DNA from 3 places in the Dactylosporangium cerinum genome. Region 2 is predicted to be linked to each of the others. Evidence: riboswitches for the same ligand, from Rfam matches in the RefSeq annotation. Region 2 holds a riboswitch; each other region holds the start of a gene.
The links. A riboswitch is a leader RNA that binds a small molecule or an ion and turns the genes downstream of it on or off. The one in region 2 is predicted to bind ZMP and ZTP.
Positions count from the first base shown of each region.

Region 1: linked by a shared signal. The riboswitch ahead of ACFPIJ_RS30000 (phosphoribosylaminoimidazolecarboxamide formyltransferase) and the one ahead of ACFPIJ_RS46830 (bifunctional 5,10-methylenetetrahydrofolate dehydrogenase/5,10-methenyltetrahydrofolate cyclohydrolase) in region 2 are both predicted to bind ZMP and ZTP.
Region 3: linked by a shared signal. The riboswitch ahead of ACFPIJ_RS03215 (serine hydroxymethyltransferase) and the one ahead of ACFPIJ_RS46830 (bifunctional 5,10-methylenetetrahydrofolate dehydrogenase/5,10-methenyltetrahydrofolate cyclohydrolase) in region 2 are both predicted to bind ZMP and ZTP.

Region 1 is NZ_JBHSIU010000041.1:212,872-216,884, forward strand. Features, by position in the region: gene ACFPIJ_RS29990 (RNA polymerase subunit sigma-70) at 1-563, shown strand, start outside; gene ACFPIJ_RS29995 (dihydrofolate reductase family protein) at 619-1,182, shown strand; ZMP/ZTP riboswitch at 1,213-1,298, shown strand; gene ACFPIJ_RS30000 (phosphoribosylaminoimidazolecarboxamide formyltransferase) at 1,328-2,404, shown strand; gene ACFPIJ_RS30005 (VOC family protein) at 2,422-2,832, opposite strand; gene ACFPIJ_RS30010 (GDSL-type esterase/lipase family protein) at 2,924-3,541, opposite strand; gene ACFPIJ_RS30015 (ArsR/SmtB family transcription factor) at 3,670-4,013, shown strand, end outside.
Region 2 is NZ_JBHSIU010000070.1:143,861-147,873, forward strand. Features, by position in the region: gene ACFPIJ_RS46820 (Jag family protein) at 1-532, shown strand, start outside; partial or broken gene ACFPIJ_RS46825 (IS30 family transposase) at 869-1,019, shown strand; ZMP/ZTP riboswitch at 1,810-1,894, shown strand; gene ACFPIJ_RS46830 (bifunctional 5,10-methylenetetrahydrofolate dehydrogenase/5,10-methenyltetrahydrofolate cyclohydrolase) at 1,907-2,773, shown strand; gene rsmG (16S rRNA (guanine(527)-N(7))-methyltransferase RsmG) at 3,037-3,690, shown strand.
Region 3 is NZ_JBHSIU010000004.1:485,093-489,105, forward strand. Features, by position in the region: gene ACFPIJ_RS03205 (acetolactate synthase large subunit) at 1-76, opposite strand, end outside; gene ilvD (dihydroxy-acid dehydratase) at 303-2,147, shown strand; ZMP/ZTP riboswitch at 2,214-2,300, shown strand; gene ACFPIJ_RS03215 (serine hydroxymethyltransferase) at 2,324-3,586, shown strand.

The DNA.
Region 1 (4,013 bases), on a different contig from region 2:
CCCGCCAGCGCGCCGTGCTGCTGCTGCGCGACGTGCTCGACTTCAGCGCCGCCGAGGTCGCCGGGCACCTGGACACCACGGTCCCGGCCGTCAACAGCGCGCTGCAACGGGCCCGCGCCGCGCTCGCCGGCATCGGCGGGATCGACGAGGTCACCGAGCCCGACGACCCGGCGACCCGCGCGGTCATCGACCGGTATGCGCGGGCGTTCGTGGCGGCCGACGTGCCGGCGCTGGTCCGCCTGCTCGCCGACGACGCGATCCTGGAGATGCCGCCGGTGCCGTTGTGGTACCGCGGCCGCGACGACTACGGCCGGTTCATGGACCGCGTGTTCCGGATCCGTGGCACCGGGTGGGCCGTCCAGCACCTCACGGCCAACGGGCAGCCGGCGCTCGCCGCGTACGCCCCGCAGCCCGAGGGCGGGTTCCAGGCGCACACGCTGCAGGTCTTCAGCGTCGCCGGCGGCCGGGTGGCGCGCACCGTCGTGTTCGCCGACCCGGCCGTGTTCGAGCTGTTCGAGCTGCCCGCCCAGATTTCCGCCGACGATTTCCGCCGGCTGCGATGAGTTCCGGCGGCGCCGCTGGTACGTACCGGCGAGCACCGACCGAAAGGACATCATCGTGAGCGTCATCGTCATCGAGTTCATCACCGTGGACGGCATCGTGTCCGACCCCGACGGCAGGGACGGCACACCGACCGGCGGCTGGGCGTTCCGGCACGGACCCGCCACGGTCGCGGGTGACAAGTTCCACCTCGGCAGCACCCTTGACGACGGAGCCCTGCTGCTGGGCCGCACCACCTGGCAGGCCTTCTCGAAGCTGTGGCCGCACCGCGACACCCCGTTCGCGGCCCGGATGAACGCCGTGCCGAAGCTGGTCGTCTCGAACACCCTGTCGGACGTCTCGGCTTGGGCGAACTCGTCCGTCGTCGACGGCGACCTCATCGACACGGTCAAGCGGGCCGAGCGGGACCTGGTCGTCGCCGGCAGCCTCAGCGTCGTGCACGCGCTGCTGGCCGAGGACCTGATCGACGAGTACCGGCTCCTGACCTTCCCCACCATCGCCGGCACCGGGCGGCGGCTGTTCCCCGAGTGCGCGCCCGCCTACCTGGAATGCCGGTCATCCGAACACCTCGGCGACACGGTCCTGAGCCGCTACCACCGGGCGGCGCCGGCGACCGGTTGACGCTTCAGGCCAACGGGATTCGGTACGCTGTCCTCGGCCGGGTACTGGCGAGGGTGGAGCACCACCGGGGACCCGGCCGGATCGAGGGTGTGGCGCCGACCGCCTGGGTGCCTCCGGAAGCAGACTTCTGCGATTCGGAGGCGGCATGGAACTGCGCTATGGCATGAACCCGCACCAGACGGCGGCGACCGCGGTGCCGATCGAGCCCGAGCGGCAACCGTTGCGGATGGTGCACGGGCAACCGTCGTACATCAACGTCCTGGATGCCGCCGGGGCGTGGCAGCTGGTACGGGAGGCCGCCGCGGCGCTCGGGCGACCCGTCGCGGCGTCGTTCAAGCACGTGTCACCGGCCGGCGCCGCGACCGCGGGTCGCCTCGATGACGTCATGGCGCACACGTACCAGCTGGATCCGGGCCAGACCGGGGAACTGACCAGTGCATACGTGCGGGCGAGGGACGCCGATCCGAAGAGTTCCTACGGCGACTTCGTCGCGGTGTCCGGGCCCGTCGACGCGGAGCTGGCCGACCTGCTGCGGCGGGTCGTGTCCGACGGCATCGTCGCACCCGGGTTCGAGCCGGGGGTGGTGGCGACCCTCGCCGCGAAGAAGGGCGGCCGGTTCCTCGTCGTGGAGGCCGACCCGGCGTTCGAGCCGCCGGCGGTGGAGACCCGCGACGTCTACGGGCTGCGCCTCACCCAGCCCCGCGACGCCGCGCCGCTGACCCGGGCGCTGCTCGGCGACCCGCGACTGCCCGCCGTGGCCGTCGACGACCTGCTGCTCGGCCTCGTCGTGGTCCGGTACACCCAGTCGAACTCGGTGGCGTATCTGCGCGACGGGATGGCCCTGGGGATCGGCGCCGGGCAGCAGTCCCGGGTCGACTGCACCCGACTCGCCGGCGCCAAGGTGTCCACCTGGTGGCTGCGCCGCCACCCGTCGTGCCAGGCCCTGGCAGCCGGGGCGAAGGTGCAGGACCGCGTCGCGGCGCAGCTCCGCCGGGTCGGGGCCATTCCCGACCCGGCGGCGTGGCTGCGGGACCTCGACGGGGTCGCGTTCGTGTCGGACGGTGCGCTGCCGTTCCCCGACAACGTCGAGGAGGCCGCCCGGCACGGCGTGCGGTACATCGCCGAGCCGGGCGACTCGATCCGCTCGACCTCGGTCCTCGATGCGTGCGAACGGCTGGGCGTCACGCACGTGCGCACCGGCGTGCGCCTGTTCCGGCACTGACGCAGCCGGCGAAGCGGTCAGCCCTGCTGGATCCGCACGGTGTTGCCGGACGGGTCGCGGAACGCCGAGTCGCGCGGGCCCCACGGCCGCTCGATCGGCTCCTGCAGCACCTCGGCGCCAGAGGCCCGGACCCGCTCGAACGCCGTGTCGAGGTCGTCGGTGCTGAGGACGATCATCGGCAGGACGCCCTTGGACAGCAGCTCCTGCAGGGCGTCGCCGTCGGCCTCGGTGCGACCGGCGTGCGGCAGCGACAGCACGAACTGCAGCCCGTTCTGGTCCTTGCCGCCCAGCGTGACCCAGCGGGCCGCACCCTCGCCGATGTCGTTCTGCACCTCGAGCCCGAGCGCGTCCCGGTAGAAGGCGAGCGACGCATCCCAGTCGCTCACGGTGATGTGGTGGTACTTGAGTGCCAGCAGTTCGTTTTCCATGCCCGTAACCCTAGGAACGCCCAGGTCCGGGCCGCTTCTTGATTCCTGACCGGATTCCTGGCTGCATCCTTGCCCGGTTCGCAGGCCCCGGTTAGGTGGCCGCGCTCCGGGCCACCGCGGCGGCCCGGACGGTGGGGGTCAGGGCGGTCGCGATCACCGCATATCCCGCGCTGGACGGGTGGAAGCGGTCCGGGCTGAACAGGGCGGGCTCCGCGGCGAACGCGGCCGCGCTCCGGCCGATGTCGGCGATGTGGGCGCCCGCGGTGCGCGCCGCCTGGGTCTGGGCCTGCTGCAGCGCGTGGCTGCCGGCGCGGACGGCCGCCCGCAGCTGCGGCGGCACCCACGGGATGACGCTCAGGTCGGGTGCGGGCGCGACCACGACCTCGGCGCCGGCGGCACGCAGGGCGCGGACCGCGGCCCCGAGCAGCGCCGCGGCCCGCTGCGCCGGGACGAGGTGGGTGAGGTCGTTGGCGCCGACGATGATGAGCGCCAGGTCCGGCGTCGCGGCCGTCGCCCGGCGGACCTGCTCCGCGAGGCCCTGGCTGTCGGCGCCGGGCACCGCGAAGACCCGCACCTGCGTCGGCGTGCCCGCCGCGGTCAGCGCCGCGGCCAGCCTCGCCCCGACGGTGTCGTCGGGGCTCGACGCGCCCTGCCCGTATGCGATGGAGTCGCCGAGCACGGCGAGCGTCAGTGCCACAGCAATGGACAACACCGGCACCGCCGCGTTCGTTCCCGCGCCGGCTCAGCGGGTTCGTCGGCCCTTCTCGTCGGCCCGCACGATCCGGCGGTCCCTGGCCACGGTTGACATTATGCAGGCAACTGCCTGCATAATGGGGTATGGGAGAGATGGAGCCGGTCTTCAAGGCCCTGGCCGACCCGACCAGGCGGCTGCTGCTCGACCGGCTCCGCGACCGCAACGGACAGACCCTGCGCGAGCTGTGCGAGCACCTCGCGATGGCCCGGCAGTCGGCGACGCAGCATCTCGATCTGCTCGTGGCGGCGAATCTCGTCACCGTCGTGCGGCGGGGGCGGGAGCGCCTGCACTACCTGAACCCGGCGCCGATCCACGAGATCGAGGAGCGCTGGATCTCCGGCTTCGACCTGCCCCGGCTACGGGCACTCAGCAGCATCAAACGGCAAGCAGAGGAGCACGCCATGACATCCGTGCCGACGTACGTGTA
Region 2 (4,013 bases):
CGGCAGCGACGGCGACGCCGCGCCGGCAGCCTCCGGCGGGAACGGCCGAGCTGCGGCCGACCTGTTCCGCGAAAGCGAGATTGCGGCCGACTACGTCGAGGGCCTCCTCGACATCCTCGACTACGACGGCGACATCGACGAGCTCGTCGTCAGCGGTCGTCCCGTGGTCGAGGTCGTCGAGGGCGGCGACGGCTCCGGCCGCCGGCTCCAGGCGCTCGTCGGCCAGCGCGGCGCCACCCTTGAAGCGCTGCAGGAGCTGAGCCGCCTCGCGGTCTTCCGGCAGACGGGCTCCCCCAGCCGTCTGCTCCTCGACGTCGGCGGCTACCGGGCGCTGCGCCGCAAGGAGCTCGGCGCGATCGCCAAGAACGCCGCCGAGAAGGTGAAGGAGTACGGCGAGGCCGTGCGGCTGGAGCCGATGAGCGCCTTCGAGCGTAAGTGCGTGCACGACGTGATCAACGCGCTCCCTGGCGTGGAGAGCGAGTCGGAAGGTGTCGAGCCGGCCCGGCGGATCGTGGTGCGGCCCGTCGCCTGACGGTCGTTTCCGCCTCACGGCGGTCGGCCTTTGTTCTGCCGTTTGGCGGGGCGTCCCTCTTGGGGGGCGCCCCGCCTTCGTCTGTCCGGCCGGTGGCGCTCTCGATGGTGTGCAGAGTCGAGGTCTTTGGCGCCGTGACTCCGGTCTTGAAGCTTTGCAGATCGAAGTCGTGGGCTTGGTCGCCCGGGCGGCCGTGGGGCGACTGCGATCAACCGGTGGAACGTCAGACGGCGACGGTCCTGCTCGTCCGCCTGGTCGGCGTGTGGCTTGATCGCCGGGGTGATCGTCCACTCCGGGTGCTGTCGAACGTTGGGTGAAGCTGCTGCGCTACACCGCTTGAGCATCAGCGACCGGCCGGCCGAGGCCGAGGACCGGGCGGTGCCGGGTCATTGCGAGGGTGACCTGCTCATCGGCAGGAACGGGGAGACAGCGATCGCGACCCTGGTGGGACGCGCGACCCGGTTCGTGCTCCTCGTCGCGCTGCCCGACAGCCGCGTCAGCGAACACGTCATCGCCCAGCTGACCGCGAAGATGAACCCCCGCCGAGAAACTCAACGAGTTCCTCACCAGCGGTGTCGCAACCAGATCCTGAAACCGCCGTGGACAGCCGGTCGGCGATTTTGATCACCGGGGAGGTCCGCTCCCCCGGCGCGGCACGCGGGCAACGAGCCTGATGCAAACCTCGGCAGCTCCGGATCGGGCACCGCGCATGCGGCAACCGCTCGACAAGACCTTGGTCGTGTCCGCCGGCAGATGTCCGCCCGCTGGGTTCCTGTCCGGCAGTCGTGATTGTGGAGTGGTGCACCTGCTCCTTGAAGCGGACCACTTCGGCCACGCGGCTTCCTCGGTGCTGTTCAACCTGCCCGGCCATGTGCTCGGTCCGCGACTTTGATCTGTGAAGGACGGTGTCCGGCAGGGTGGTGGCCGCGACAGTCGGAATGACTTCCGGGGTCGGGTGCCCGTGGATCCTTCGGGTTGTGGGAATCCGGCAACAGCGCCGCATGCCCGGCGCCAGGTCCGGCACTACCGATGCCGGTGGTCGTGTGATCGAGGTCGTGGGCTGGTCGTCCGGGTGGCCGTGGGGCGTCTTCGATCGAGGTGGTCGTGATCGAAGGTGCGGAACGGTCGCTGGGCACGGGGTGATGCGTGGACGTGATCGACGGCCGCTGAACCCGGGCGAGGGAAGGCGGCCGCTTGAACCTCGTGGCGCGGTGCTCCGATTCGGTTGCCTGGGCTTTGTCCCCGCGTGGGCGCACGGTCCGGGGATCGGGGACAATGGGCGAAGACGCGACTGGCGGCACCGGGATGGGACGGACCATCGGGGAGCTCGGGTTGTGAGGGTCGACCGCCTGGGTCCTCACGTCGAGGAGTCTTATGTCCACGACCACTGCTGTTCTTCTGCCCGGCGCTCCCGTCGCCGAGCAGATCCTGGCCGACGTTGCGACCCGGGTCGCAAAGCTGCGCGAGCGGGGCGTTGTCCCGTCGCTCGCGACGATTCTTGTCGGCGATGACGATGCGAGCGCGGGGTACATCCGCATCAAACAGCGCCAGGCCGCGGAGCTCGGGTTCGCGTCGCCGCATGAGCACCTGCCCGCCGACGCTACGCAGGACGCCCTGCACGCCGTGATCGACCGGTTCAACGCGGACCCCGATGTGCACGGGTTGCTGATCCAGTACCCGACGCCGCGGCACATCGACTACGACACGGCGTTGCAGCGGGTCGACCCGGACATGGACGTCGACGGCATGCACCCGCTGAACCTCGGGCGTCTCGCCGCGGGGATGCCCGGGCCACTCCCCTGCACGCCCGCCGGCATCGAGGCGCTCCTCGCGCACTACGAGATTCCCGTGAGCGGCAGGGAGGTCGTGATCCTCGGCCGCGGTGCGACGCTCGGCCGGCCGCTCGCGATGCTGCTCTCGCAGAAGCGCCCGACCGCCAACGCCGCCGTCACCGTGGTTCACACCGGTGTTGCGGACTGGCCGCGGTACACCCAGCGAGCCGACATTCTCATCGCCGCTGCCGGCGTTCCCGGCATCATCCAGCCGGACCACGTGAAGCCCGGCGCTGTCGTCATCGGTGGCGGTGTCCGTTACGAAGGTCGCCGGCTGCTGCCCGACGTGGATGAGTCCTGCGCCGCCGTTGCGGGCGCCATCACCCCGCGGGTCGGAGGCGTCGGCCCCACCACCGTCGCCATGCTCTTCCGCAACGCTGTCGCGGCCGCCGAGCTCCGTTCCACGTGAACACGTGAACCCCGCGAACAGGTGAACCCGCGACGCTCGTGAAGCCCCGCGGCGCCATCGCCATCGCCATCGCCATCGCCGGCGCTGTCGCTGAGTGCCGTTTCACGTGAAACATCGGTCTCGGGCCGCGCACCAGTCGCGGCCCGAGACCTTGTGCACAGTGCTCCCCCTGAGAGGCACGGCGCTCCCCCCGAGCCCGGCGGCCCGGCGGGCGGGGTGGGCGTGATTTGCTTGAGTGCATGGATGGTGCTGTTCCGCTCGAGGTGTTGCCGGCTGCCGAGAAGGTGTTCGGAGACCGGCTTCCGTTGGCTGAGCGGTTCGCTCAGTTGCTCGTCACCGACGGGGTGATCAGAGGGCTGATCGGGCCGCGCGAGGCGCCTCGGATCTGGGAACGCCACCTCCTCAACTGCGCCGTCCTCGGCGATCTGATTCAGTCGGACGCCACGGTCGTTGACGTCGGCTCCGGCGCCGGGCTGCCCGGTATGGTGCTGGCAGTGGCTCGTCCCGACCTGGTTGTCACGTTGGTCGAGCCGCTCGCACGACGTACCGCGTTCCTTTCCGAAGCGGTGACGGCGCTCGGCCTCGAGCGGACCACAGTGGTCCGGGCGCGGGCCGAGGAGTGCGTCGGGAAGCTCCCCCTCGCCGATGTCGTCACCGCCAGAGCAGTCGCACCGCTGGACCGGCTTGCCGGTTGGTGTCTTCCCCTCACCGCCGTCGGTGGGCGACTGCTCGCGCTCAAGGGAGCCTCCGCTGCGGCCGAGATCGCCGAGCATGCGGAGACCCTGAGCCGGCTTGGTGCGGGTGCGGCGTCGGTACGCCTGTGCGGGGACACCGTCCTCGCCGAGCCGACGACGGTCGTCGAGATCGTGCGGGAACGAGAAATCGCGCAACGCCGGAAGGGCAAGCGCGGGCGGTAAACCGGGGGCGGGCCGAGCGTCCCCGGACACGGGGAACGCGGGGGTTCGACGATGGACATCAGAAACTGTGGCAGCGGCTGGCCGATGGCGCCGGCGAAGCGACTCGGCGGTCTTCTCCGCCGAGTCGACGGCTTTTTGGTCTTTCTGGGGCCAGGTGAGAGTGACAAGCCTGACGACGCGCCGATGAGCCATAGCTCAGGTCGCCTGTGCGCCGTAGGCTGGCCGCGCGCCGTTCTTGCGTTCCCGGCGCCGGTCACCGCGGCCAATCAAGACTTCATGTCGGGCGGTGCTCCGGAGGTGGGCACCGCGTCGCTGACGGCCGA
Region 3 (4,013 bases), on a different contig from region 2:
CGGCCGGCGTCGACCCCGTCGCGGGTGCGGTCGGGTGCGCTCGGTGGGCGAGGACTTCAGGCGTGGGTCTCGTCATCGCATTTCGCACTTTCGCTCGAAGGTGTCCAGGTCACGGTTCAGACTCGCTCGGACATGAAAAAACCCCTCCGTGCGATGCACGAGGGGCTAGCGCGCTGACGGCAGGCGTCGGCGCGCTAGATGATAAGTACTCGCAGCGACCTCGACGACATGTGCCCACTCTCGCGCATCTCACGCCCCGAGTCAACCGGTCCCACGATCTGGAACGTGTCAGACTCACAAGTATGCCCGAGCTGCGGTCCAAAACCTCCACTTCTGGTCGCAACATGGCCGGCGCACGCGCCCTCTGGCGCGCCACCGGCATGACCGACGCAGATTTCGGTAAGCCAATCGTCGCCATCGCCAACAGTTTCACGCAGTTCGTGCCGGGCCATGTCCACCTGCGCAACCTCGGGATCATCGTCGCCGACGCGGTCGCCGAGGCCGGTGGGGTCGCCAAGGAGTTCAACACCATCGCCGTCGACGACGGCATCGCGATGGGGCACGGCGGGATGCTGTACTCGCTGCCCAGCCGCGAGCTCATCGCCGACGCCGTCGAGTACATGGTGCAGGCGCACTGCGCCGACGCCCTCGTGTGCATCTCCAACTGCGACAAGATCACGCCCGGCATGCTGCTCGCTGCCCTCCGCCTCAACATCCCCACCGTCTTCGTCTCCGGCGGCCCTATGGAAGCCGGCAAGACCATCGCGATCGAGGGCGTCGTGCACGCCAAGCTCGACCTCATCGACGCGATGATCGCCTCCGCCAACGAGGCCGTCACCGACGAGCAGCTCGGCGAGATCGAGCGCTCCGCCTGCCCGACCTGCGGCTCGTGCTCCGGCATGTTCACCGCCAACTCGATGAACTGCCTCACCGAGGCGATCGGCCTGGCCCTGCCCGGCAACGGCTCCACCCTCGCCACGCACAGCGCCCGCAAGGCCCTGTTCGAGCGGGCCGGCTCGCTGATCGTCGAGCTGTGCAAGCAGTACTACGAGGGTGATGACGCCTCGGTGCTGCCGCGCGCGATCGCCACCCGGGAGGCGTTCGAGAACGCGGTCGCCCTCGACGTGGCCATGGGCGGCTCGACCAACACCGTCCTGCACCTGCTGGCCGCCGCCCGCGAGGCCGAGGTCGAGTTCAGCGTCTCCGACATCGACGGTATCTCCCGCAAGGTGCCGTGCCTGTCGAAGGTCGCGCCGAACAGCCCGAAGTACCACATGGAGGACGTCCACCGGGCCGGCGGCATCCCCGCGATCCTGGGCGAGCTCAACCGCGCGGGTCTCCTGAACACCGGCGTGCGCAGCGTGCATTCTCCGGATCTGTCCAGCTGGCTCGCGTCCTGGGACATCCGCTCGGGTGCTGCCAGCGAGACGGCGCTCGAGCTGTTCCACGCCGCGCCGGGCGGGGTCCGCACCGTGGAGCCGTTCTCCACGTCCAACCGCTGGGCGACCCTGGACACCGACGCGGCCGAGGGCTGCATCCGTTCCAAGGAGCACGCGTACACGGCCGACGGCGGCCTGGCGATCCTCTTCGGCAACATCGCCCCCGACGGCTGCGTCGTGAAGACCGCCGGCGTGCCGGACGAGAACCTCGTCTTCCACGGCACGGCCCGGGTCTTCGAGTCGCAGGAGTCCGCCGTCGACGGCATCCTCGCCAAGCAGGTCGTCGCCGGTGACGTGGTGGTCATCCGGTACGAAGGACCGAAGGGCGGGCCGGGCATGCAGGAGATGCTCTACCCGACGTCGTTCCTGAAGGGCCGTGGCCTCGGCCGGGCCTGCGCGCTCATCACCGACGGCCGGTTCTCCGGCGGCACCTCCGGCCTGTCCATCGGACACATCTCCCCGGAGGCGGCCGGCGGCGGGCTGATCGCCCTCGTCGAGGACGGCGACCGGATCGAGATCGACATCCCGCACCGCTCGATCGACCTCGTGGTCGACGAGGACGTGCTGACCGCGCGCCGCGTCGCCCAGGAGAAGCGCGAGCGGCCGTACACGCCGCTGGACCGCACCCGGCCGGTCTCGGCCGCGCTGCGTGCGTACGCCTCGATGGCCACCGCGGCCAGCGACGGCGCCTACCGCAAGGTGCCGTGATGTATCACCCGGGCCACTTCAACCGAAGTGGCCCGGGTTTTCCATGAGCTGGTGGGCTAGCATCGCTGTTGAACCCGCGACTGGCGCATCAAGGTGGAACCGACCACCGGGGAGCTTCCTGCATCGCTGGCACCGCGCGCCTGGGTGCCGCGGTCGGCTTTGCCTTGGGAGCACCCATGCATGTGCCTGCCCTGCCCTCCATCACCTCGTCCGACCCGGACCTCGCGGACCTCATCCAGCGCGAGGCCTCCCGCCAGCACGACACGCTGCGGATGATCGCCTCGGAGAACTACGTCTCCCAGGCCGTCCTCGAGGCCACCGGCACCGTCCTCACCAACAAGTACTCCGAGGGCTACCCGGGCAAGCGTTACTACGAGGGCCAGCGCTTCATCGACCCGATCGAGGAGCTGGCGATCGCCCGCGCCAAGTCGGTCTTCGGCGTCGAGCACGCCAACGTGCAGCCGTACTCCGGCTCCCCCGCGAACCTCGCCGTCTACATGGCCCTGGCCGCCCCCGGCGACACCGTCATGGGCATGGCCCTCCCCATGGGCGGCCACCTCACCCACGGCTGGCCCGTGTCGGCCACCGGCGCCTGGTTCCGGCCCGTGCAGTACACCGTCGGCAGGTCCGACGGCCTCGTCGACTTCGACGAGGTCCGCGACATCGCCCTCCGCGAGCGCCCGAAGCTCATCTTCTGCGGCGGCACGGCCCTGCCCCGCACCATCGACTTCCCGCGCTTCGCCGAGATCGCCCGCGAGGTGGACGCGGTGCTCGTGGCGGACATCGCGCACATCGCCGGCCTCGTCGCGGGCGGTGCGCACCCCTCCCCGGTCGGCCACGCCCCGGTCATCACGACCACCACCCACAAGACGCTCCGCGGCCCGCGCGGCGCGATGCTGCTCTGCTCCTCTGACTTCTCGAAGGCCATCGACAAGGCCGTGTTCCCCGGCCTGCAGGGCGGCCCGCACAACCACACCACCGCGGGCATCGCCGTCGCGCTGCGGGAGGCCGCACAGCCGTCCTTCAGCGTCTACGCCCACCAGATCGTGGCCAACGCCCGCGCGCTGGCGTCCTCGTTGCTGGAGCGCGGCTTCGACCTGGTCTCCGGCGGCACCGACAACCACCTCATCCTGCTCGACCTCACCGGCAAGAACATCGGCGGCAAGCCCGCCGCCCGCGCCCTCGACCGCGCCGGCATCGAGACGAACTACAACACCGTCCCGTATGACACCCGCAAGCCCTTCGACCCGTCCGGCGTGCGCATCGGCACCCCCGCCCTCACCACCCGCGGCCTCACCGAGGCGCAGATGCCCCAGGTCGCCGACTGGATCTCCCGTGCCGTCGACGCCGCCGTGAAGGACGACGACCAGGCCCTGGACACGATCGCCGCCGAGGTCCGCGAGCTGCTGTCCGCGTACCCCATGCCCGGCTGGCACTGACCCCTCCTGCTCGAAGGACGGATCCGGCCGCGAACCTGACCAGATCCGTCCTTCGAGCACCAGCGAGCCGCCGCGCGGGGCGCCGGGTGTGTGGACGCCGGCCCCGCGACGCGCACCAGCACCGCGTGGTGGTGATCGCAGTCGTGCACGGGTTGTGCGGACAGCCGGCTAGCGACTTCGATCACCGGGGAGATCCGCTCCCGGCGCAGAAGCAAGCAGGCGACGAAGCTGATCCAGACCTCGGCGGTGCCGGATCGGGCGCCGGGCCCGCGGGGTTGTTGCTGGATTCCCACGGACCCGAAGGATCCCGGGCACCTGGAGAGGCGACTCGGCACGTCGCCCTGACGACGCAGCGCGACCACCCGAGGCGCGCCAGCGCACCCGATCCCGCCGACCCCGCCACTGGCACGCACCAACCACCGACCCG